Regions from separate parts of the Variovorax sp. PBS-H4 genome, predicted to be linked through region 1. Evidence: riboswitches for the same ligand, from Rfam matches in the RefSeq annotation. Region 1 holds a riboswitch; the other holds the start of a gene.
The links. A riboswitch is a leader RNA that binds a small molecule or an ion and turns the genes downstream of it on or off. The one in region 1 is predicted to bind glycine.
Positions count from the first base shown of each region.

Region 1 (4,409 bases):
CCATCCTGATCCCGGCGCTGATCAAGCACGGCTACCCGACCAGCTACGCGGCGGCGCTGCAGGCCACGAGCGCGGAGCTGGGCGTGATCATCCCGCCCTCGATCCCGATGATCCTCTACGGTGTGAGCGCCGAGGTGTCGATCGGCGAGCTGTTCATCGCCGGGTTCGGCCCCGGCATCCTGATCAGCCTGGCGCTGATGGCCTTCGTCTATGTCTACTGCAAGTTCAAGGGCCTCGGCAAGAACGACGGCGACGGCCGGCTGAGTGTCGGCGTGGCCACCTGGCGAGCGGGCTGGGCACTGCTGATGCCGGTGATCATTCTTGGCGGCATCTACGGCGGCATCTTCACGCCCACCGAAGCCTCTGCCGTGGCCGTGCTCTACGCCCTCGTCGTCGGCATGCTGATCTACCGCGAGATCAAGCTGCCACAGCTCTACGCCGTACTGCGCAAGTCGGTGATCTCGTCGTCGGTGATCATGTTCATCATCGCCAACGCCGGCCTGTTCGCCTTCCTGATCACTCGCGCCGGCGTGCCCGAGGCGATCGGCCACTGGCTCGAGGCCGTGCTGAAGTCGCCGGCCATGTTCCTGCTCGGCGTCAACGCCGCGCTCTTCGTCATCGGCATGTTCATCGAAACCAGCGCCGCGATCATCGTGCTGGCGCCGATCCTCGCGCCGGTGGCGATGCACTTCGGCATCGACCCGGTGCACTTCGGGCTGGTGATGGTGGTCAACCTGGCGCTGGGCATGATCACGCCGCCTTTCGGGGTCAACCTGTTCGCAGCCTGCACGGTCGCTCGCATCTCGCTCGACCGCATGGTCGCGCACCTGGTTCCCTTCGTACTGGTAATCCTGGCCTGCCTGATGGTCATCACTTACGTGCCGGGCATTTCGCTGGGGCTGCGAGACCTGGTCTATTCGAGGTAGTCCAGGCACGGCGGCCCGAGCCCGTTCGGTCCGCGTTCAACCTGCGCGCCTTGCGAGGAGGCGTGCGGTCGTGAGAACAACGGGTTACAGGGCGGTCGGCCATACGGCGTCTTCGCTGACAAACGCGACCCCTCGTTCGTGAATAGGCTTGGGGTTTCCCCGCTCTTGCTGACAGCATCGTCGCTTTCTGCATCAAGGCACTAACATTTGCGCAGCTCGCAAGGCCGCGCAACGCATGGGGTTGAGCCCCGCCGCACCTGATTTCTTCTCTCCCTGCACGCATGACAAGCTACGGTTTCGTTCACTTGGAATTCGGCGACCAGCACCGCGACCGTTCGCTCCAGGTCCTGGAAAGGCTGCGAACCCGCCTCGCCCAGGACGGCGACCGCTTCTCGAGCGTGATCGTCGACAACGCCCGCCCCAGGCCGGCCGAAAGCGCGACCGGCATGGCTTCGGAGCAGGGCCTGGTGGTCCCGGGCGACAACAGCAACCGGGAGTTCTCCGGCTGGGACCGCGGCGTCGAGACATTGCTCTCCCGAGGCGAGCAGCCGGATGTCTGGCTCTTCTCGAACGACACGGTCGCCCTCAACCACGCCTGGAGCGAGCGCCGGCTGGAGCGCTTCGGCGGCGAGATCGGCAAGCTCGCGCTGCACCCGGGCCCCTGGCTGTTCGGCGAGATCAACGACTTCCCGCGCTCGACCATGACGCCCATGGGACCACTGCTCGAATGGGTGTCGACCTACTGCTTCGCCATGAACGACACCCTGCGCCACCGGCTGGGTACGCTCTCGCCGGGCAACGCGCTGCTCGATTCGCTGGTCAACGAGCGCTTCGAGCCGGAACGGGGCGTCTTCCGCGACCATGTGGGCGAGGCCTATGTCGATTTCGTGTCCGCCTGGCTCATCAGCGACGACGGCCAGGGCGTGCAGAAAAAGCGCCGCTTCAAGTGGGACCACGAATGGCACAAGGCCAGCCCGCTGGGCCCCGAGAACTTCGAGGACCTGCGCATGAAGGCGCGCTGCTGCCTGTCGGAGCACATGCTGAGCCTGCGCGCCCGGCAGCTCGGCGCCGACATCCGCTCGCCTTATGACGCCCGCAACGCACGCGAGCACATCCGGCGCTCCCTGCAGTTCCTCGCGGACAAGCTTTGGGAGAAATTCCTGCTGCGCCGGCTGCGGCTGGAGCGTTCGTAAGGCCCTTTCCCTTACACTCGCCCGGTCAGGAGAGAGCCCCGGAGGTGGGGCCGCCGAAGGCGCAGGGCCCATTGAACGAGGCCCGAACGCTCAGGCAAAAGGACTGACGAGGCGCCCGAGGTTGCGGGCGTTTCCTTGCTGGAGAGAGGCGGCGCTTTGTATTGAAGCGAGGGTCGCCCACCGAAGGAGCAAACCCCGATCGTGGGGCGAATCTCTCAGGTAAAGCGGACAGCAGGGGTGGCCCATGGCTTGACTGCCATGGATCCGGACTGCCCCTGACCTGATGGAGAGTGCCTTGGCCTCCGCTTCCGACGATCTGCAAAAGACCCCGCTGCACGACCTGCACATCGAGCTCGGCGCCCGCATGGTGCCCTTTGCGGGCTACTCGATGCCGGTGCAATACCCCGCCGGCCTGATGGCCGAGCACAGACACACGCGCACTTCGGCCGGCCTGTTCGACATTTCCCACATGGGCCAGCTGCGCCTGGTGGGGGCCGAAGCCGCTGCCGCCTTCGAGACCCTGATGCCGGTCGACGTGATCGGCCTTTCGCCCGGCAAGCAACGCTACGGCCTGTTGCTGAACGACGAGGGCGGCATCCTCGATGACCTGATGTTCTTCAACGAGGGGCACGATTCGATCTTCGTGATCGTCAACGGCGCGTGCAAGGCGGGCGACATCGCGCACATCCAGGCCAGCATCGGACAGCGCTGCCAGGTGCAGCCGATGCCCGATCACGCCCTGCTTGCCCTGCAGGGGCCCCAGGCCGCGGCCGTGCTGGCACGCCTGTCGCCCGGCATCGAGCGATTCGTCTTCATGACCGGCGGCGCGGTGCAGATCGGCGGCATCGCGGCCTTCGCGACCCGCAGCGGCTACACCGGCGAGGACGGCTTCGAGATCTCGGTTGCCGCAAACGATGCGGAGGCCCTGGCCCGGCTGCTGCTGGCGCAGCCCGAAGTACAGCCCGTCGGCCTGGGGGCACGCAACTCGCTGCGGCTGGAAGCCGGCCTGTGCCTCTACGGCAACGACATCGACACCACCACCAGCCCGGTCGAGGCCTCGCTCAACTGGGCGATCCAGAAGGTGCGGCGCAGCGGCGGCGCGCGAGAAGGCGGCTTTCCGGGGGCGGACCGCGTGCTGGCGCAGCTCACGGCAGACGCCGGCACCGCGGGCCATCTCGACCACGAGACGCTCACGCGCAAGCGCGTCGGACTGGTGGCGCTGGAGCGCGTACCGGTGCGCGACGGCACGCTGCTGCAATCCTTCGAGGGCGTCGATATCGGGCGGGTCACCAGCGGGCTGCTCGGCCCCACGGTGGATCGGCCGATCGCAATGGGCTATGTGGCGCTTGCGTACGCAGCGCCCGGCACCCGAATCCAGGCCATCGTGCGCGGCAAGCCGGTGGCGATGGAGGTCAGCACCCTGCCCTTCGTTCCCGCGCGCTACTACCGAGGCTGAAGGCCCGCTGTTCGACGTCACCCTTCAAGTTTCCATTTCTTCCCCAGGAGCCATTCCATGACCATCAAGTACACCAAGGACCACGAGTGGGTGAACGCCGAGGGCGACACCGCGACCGTGGGCATCACGCTGCATGCGCAGGACGCGCTGGGCGACGTGGTCTTCGTCGATCTGCCGCAGGTCGGCCAAGGCTATGCGCAGGGCGAGGTCGCCGGCGTGGTCGAGTCGGTCAAGGCAGCGGCCGACGTGTTCATGCCGGTCGCCGGCGAGGTCACCGAGGTCAACGAGGCGCTGCGTGCCGATCCCTCGCTGGCCAACAGCGCGCCCGAAGGCGAAGGCTGGTTCTTCAAGATGAAGATCACGGAGCCTGCCCAAATCGAGGCCCTGCTCGACAAGACCGCCTACGACAAGTTCGCCGACGAGGCCTGAAAGCGGACTGCCAAGGTTTCCTGATCCCGCCACCCTGCTCACACTCCATGCCGAAGTCCACCCCGCCTTCCCCGCCCACCCTCGCCGATCTCGAGAACGCAGGCGAATTCATCGCACGCCATATCGGGATCGAGGCCGCGGACGAGACGCGCATGCTCGCTGCCGTCGGCTCGAGGACGCGCGCCGAGCTGATCGACGGCATCGTGCCGCCCGCCATCCGCCGAAGCCACGCGATGCGCCTGCCTGCGCCGGTCACTGAAGCCGGCGCGCTGGCCGAGCTGCGCGCCATCGCGGCGAAGAACAAGGTGGCGAGGAGCTTTATCGGCCAGGGCTACTACGGCACCCACACGCCGGGCGTGATCCTGCGCAACGTGCTTGAAAACCCGGCCTGGTACACGGCGTACA
Region 1 is NZ_LR594675.1:2,958,979-2,963,387, reverse strand. It holds gene E5CHR_RS13910 (TRAP transporter large permease) at 1-926, shown strand, start outside; gene E5CHR_RS13905 (hypothetical protein) at 1,232-2,119, shown strand; glycine riboswitch at 2,136-2,235, shown strand; glycine riboswitch at 2,248-2,361, shown strand; gene gcvT (glycine cleavage system aminomethyltransferase GcvT) at 2,403-3,575, shown strand; gene gcvH (glycine cleavage system protein GcvH) at 3,633-4,004, shown strand; gene gcvP (aminomethyl-transferring glycine dehydrogenase) at 4,052-4,409, shown strand, end outside.

Region 2 (4,409 bases), 2.2 Mb from region 1:
ATCGGTCTGGCGGCTGTCTTCATCGCGGTGGCGGCCGTGGTCGAGCCGTGGGCCTTCGGCATCACGCCGCCTCCGGTGGCTGCGCTCATCGGGGGCAACACGCCCGAGGGTGCCTACGTGGTCGACGGCCTGGCGCGCTGGGCGATTCCGGCGGGCAACCGGCTGGAGCTGTTCCTGGGCGCGGCCATCGGCGCCATCACCTTCAGCGGCTCGGTCATCGCCTTCGGCAAGCTCTCGGGCAAGTACAAGTTCCGCCTGTTCCAGGGTGCGCCGGTGCAGTTCAAGGGCCAGCACATGCTCAACCTGGTGCTGGGGCTCGCGACCATCGGCCTGGGGCTGGTGTACATGGCCACCGAGAGCTGGACTGCCTTCTTCCTGATGCTGCTGCTGGCCTTCGTGATGGGGGTGCTGATCATCATCCCGATCGGCGGGGCGGACATGCCGGTGGTGGTGTCGATGCTCAACAGCTACTCGGGCTGGGCGGCCGCGGGCATCGGCTTCAGCCTGAACAACGCCATGCTGATCGTGGCGGGCTCGCTGGTGGGCAGCTCGGGGGCGATCCTGAGCTACATCATGTGCAAGGCGATGAACCGCTCGTTCTTCAACGTGATCCTGGGCGGCTTCGGCGGCGAGGCGGCAACGGCCACGGGCGCGGCCCAGGAGCAGCGCCCGGTCAAGAGCGGCAGCGCCGACGACGCGGCCTACATGCTCTCCAACGCCGAGACCGTGATCATCGTGCCCGGCTATGGGCTGGCGGTGGCGCGCGCGCAGCACGCGGTCAACGAGCTGGCGCAGAAGCTCACCGAGAAGGGCGTGACGGTGAAGTACGCGATCCACCCGGTGGCCGGGCGCATGCCGGGGCACATGAACGTGCTGCTGGCGGAGGCCGAGGTGCCCTACGACCAGGTGTTCGAGATGGAGGACATCAACGGCGAGTTCGCGCAGGCCGACGTGGCGATCATCCTGGGGGCCAACGACGTGGTGAACCCGGCCGCGCTCACCAAGGGCACGCCGATCTACGGCATGCCGATCCTGGAGGCCTACAAGGCCAAGACGGTGATCGTGAACAAGCGCAGCATGGCCGCGGGCTATGCCGGGCTGGACAACGAGCTGTTCTACATGGACAAGACCATGATGGTCTTCGGCGACGCCAAGAAGGTGGTCGAGGACATGGGCAAGGCGATCGAGTAAGAGCAGTCAAGCTGCACGCACGTGTTGAACCGCGTGCGTGCAGCAGGCAGGTCGTCAGCGCTGCAGCCAAGGGGTGGATGAGGCAGGCTGCCGGATGCCTTTCGTCCCGTCGTGCAGCCCGGTGAACGCGAAGTCCACCTCGGGCGCGAGCCCGCTCACGATGCGCGCGATCGATTTGCCCGAGCCGCAGGCGTGCGTCCATCCCAGCGTGCCATGGCCGGTGTTGAGGAACAGGTTCGGCAGCTTTGTTTTTCCGATCAGCGGCACGTTGCTCGGCGTTGCCGGCCGCAGGCCAGTCCAGAACTGGGCCTGGCGGGTATCGCCGGCGCCCGGGAACAGTTCTTCGACGCGCCGCACGATGGCTTCGCAGCGCACGCGGTTCAGGTCGCGGTCGTAGCCATTGAGCTCAGCCGTGCCGGCGATGCGCAGGCGGTCGCCGCTCTCGGAGGTGTAGCGCGAGAACACCAGCTTGTATTCGTCGTCGGTCAGGGAGACCTGGTGCGCTTTCGATGCGTCCTTGACAGGCAGCGTCACCGAATAGCCCTTGGCCGGGTAGATCGGCAGCTTGATGCCGAGCGGTGCGGCGTACAGCGGGCTCAGCGAGCCCATCGCCAGCACGAAGGCATCGCCGCGGATGCGCTGGAAGCGGCCTTCGTCGTCCGTCGCTTCCACATGGTCGATGCTGCCGCCGGATTCGCGCAGCGCGGTCACGGTGTGGCTCATGAGGAAGTTCACGCCGGCCGCGGACGCAAGCCTGACCAGTTCGCGCGCAAAGCGGTTGGCGTCGCCTGATTCGTCCTCGGCCGTGTAGGTAGCCCCCGCCAGGTGAGAGCGGATGTGGGCCAGTGCGGGCTCGATCTCCACCGCCTTGTCCGCCGAGATCACCTGCCGCTCGCAGCCCAGCGCGCGCATCTGCTCAGCCGGCTTCAACGCCCCATCGAATTCCTTCTGCGTCGTATAGAAGTGCAGGATGCCCTGGGTGCGCTGGTGATAGGCAAGGCCGGTTTCGCGGCGCAACTGCTGCAGCGTTTCGCGGCTGTAGGTGCCCAGCCGCACGATCTGCTCGATGTTGTGGCGCGTGCGCGCCGGCGTGCATTCGCGCAGGAACTGCAGGCCCCAGAGCCACTGGCGCATGTCTGCCCGGATGCGGAACAGGAGCGGCGCATCTTCCTTGCCGAGCCATTGCAGCACCTTGAGCGGCGCACTCGGGTTGGCCCAGGGTTCGGCGTGGCTGACGGAGATCTGGCCGCCATTGGCAAAGCTGGTTTCGGCAGCCGGTGTGGCCTGCCGGTCGACCACGGTCACTTCGTGGCCGAGTTGCTGGAGGTAGTAAGCGGAAGTCACGCCGAGCAGGCCGGCACCAAGAACGATCACGCGCATTTCATGCACCTTTGAGGTTGCAGCGCTCGAACGCAACGGAAACGGAAGCTCGAAAAGAAAGCAACCGGACCATGCGTCCAAGTTGCCGCTCCCCCTGTCCTCGGTACCTGAGAGATTCGCCCGCTGCGCCCGCAGCGGGTTTGCTCCTTCGGTGCATCACGTGGTGTGATGGCTCTCCAGACGGCTTTGACAGTTGATGCAGTACAGGCTCGTTGTTGCGAGCGGACCTGAGCGTTTATGGGAGTTTGCGCCTTCGGTGGGGCCGCCTCGCAGCGGCCCGCTCTCCTGCAGTGAGGCAGATTGTAGAGGGCGCGGCCCGCACCGCCAAGCGCTTCTGCGCGCCGGGTACCCGCATCCGGCGGGGCGCTCGGCGCTTGGGTAATCCCGCCCCCGACGCTCCCCGCGTTCTGTGACGATGCGCACCTGAAACCCGAACATGCGCCATGCGAACGCCCCAGCCTCACGCGTTGCGATCCTTCATCCTTCTCTATGTGTTGCTGTACGCATCATTCGGGGTGGCGTCGCCCTTCTGGCCTCGCTTTTTCGAAACGCGAGGGATGTCACCCGAGCAGATCGGGCTTCTGCTGGGACTCGGGACCATCGTACGGCTGATTGCCGGCCCGGTTGCAGCGCGCCTGGCAGATCGCTTGGAGCGGTTGAGTCACGTGCTGGCCGCCGCTGCGGCCCTTGCTGCCTGCCTTGCACTTGGGCTTCCCTGGGTCGGCGGGTTCTGGATCTTTCTGGTCGTCCGGCTCTGCCATGAAGCTGCGCTCACACCAACCACGTCGCTTGCCGACGCCTTGGCGCTGGATGCTTCGAAGTCGGCCGCTTCATCCGCAACGAGGTTCGAATATGGCTGGGTACGAGGTGCGGCATCGGCCGCCTTCGTGTTCGGAACGCTGGTCGCTGGCCAAGTCATCGGCTGGACGGCACTCACATCGATCGCATGGATGCATGGGACACTCCTTCTGCTCGCAGCAGCAAGCACCATGCTGCTGCCAGCGCGGGGTGACAACACCCGCGTCGCCCCTGAACGATCATCCTTCGCGGCCATCGGGGAACTGCTGGGGATCGTCGTGTTCCGGCGCATGCTCCTCATCGCGGCCCTGGTCTACGGCAGCCATGCCATGCATGACGCATTCGCTGTCATCCGATGGAACGCAGCAGGCGTGAGCCAGGCCACGATCAGTGTCCTGTGGTCCGAAGCCGTTGTCGCGGAGGTCCTGGTCTTCGTGTTCATCGGACCTCGATGGCTCGATTCGCTCGGGTCGAGTGGTGCAGCTGCGATCGCGTGCACGGCGGCTGTCGTGCGATGGCTCGTGGTGGCGTCTTCGACCGATCCCTGGGCGCTGGCACTCGTACAGCCCCTGCATGGATTGACGTTTGCGCTTCTGCATCTCGCGTGTATGCGCCTCATGGGCACCACCGTGCCTCGGCATCTTGCCGCGACCGGCCAAGCCATGTATGCACTCGGACCAGGACTGGTGACAGCGCTTCTGACCATGTCGACCGGAATGCTCTATGCACGCCTCGGAGCCGGCGGCTTCCTGCTAATGGCGCTGTTGCCCGCCATTGCTTTGCCGCTGTGCCTGGGCCTGAAATTCTCGGCGCGGCGTCAAAGCAGGGGAGAGGGCTGATGACGATCCGCAAGGGTCCGTGGCCAGCTCCGATGTGCGGGCAAAAAGGGCTTGTCACCCGTTTGCGCGATATGTAGTATGCACTTCATGAAAATGTAGCGAAGGCTACATGAACTGGAATTGACTGCCACCCAACTGGAAGGCGCCCGACGATGATTCCGAACACAGCGGTCGACGCGTTCTCGGCCAAGGGAATTTCAG
Region 2 is NZ_LR594675.1:5,111,628-5,116,036, reverse strand. It holds gene E5CHR_RS24410 (NAD(P)(+) transhydrogenase (Re/Si-specific) subunit beta) at 1-1,191, shown strand, start outside; gene E5CHR_RS24405 (D-amino acid dehydrogenase) at 1,246-2,571, opposite strand; glycine riboswitch at 2,656-2,761, opposite strand; glycine riboswitch at 2,766-2,869, opposite strand; gene E5CHR_RS24400 (MFS transporter) at 3,015-4,208, shown strand; gene E5CHR_RS24395 (cysteine hydrolase family protein) at 4,361-4,409, shown strand, end outside.
Region 2: linked by a shared signal. The riboswitch ahead of E5CHR_RS24405 (D-amino acid dehydrogenase) and the one ahead of gcvT (glycine cleavage system aminomethyltransferase GcvT) in region 1 are both predicted to bind glycine.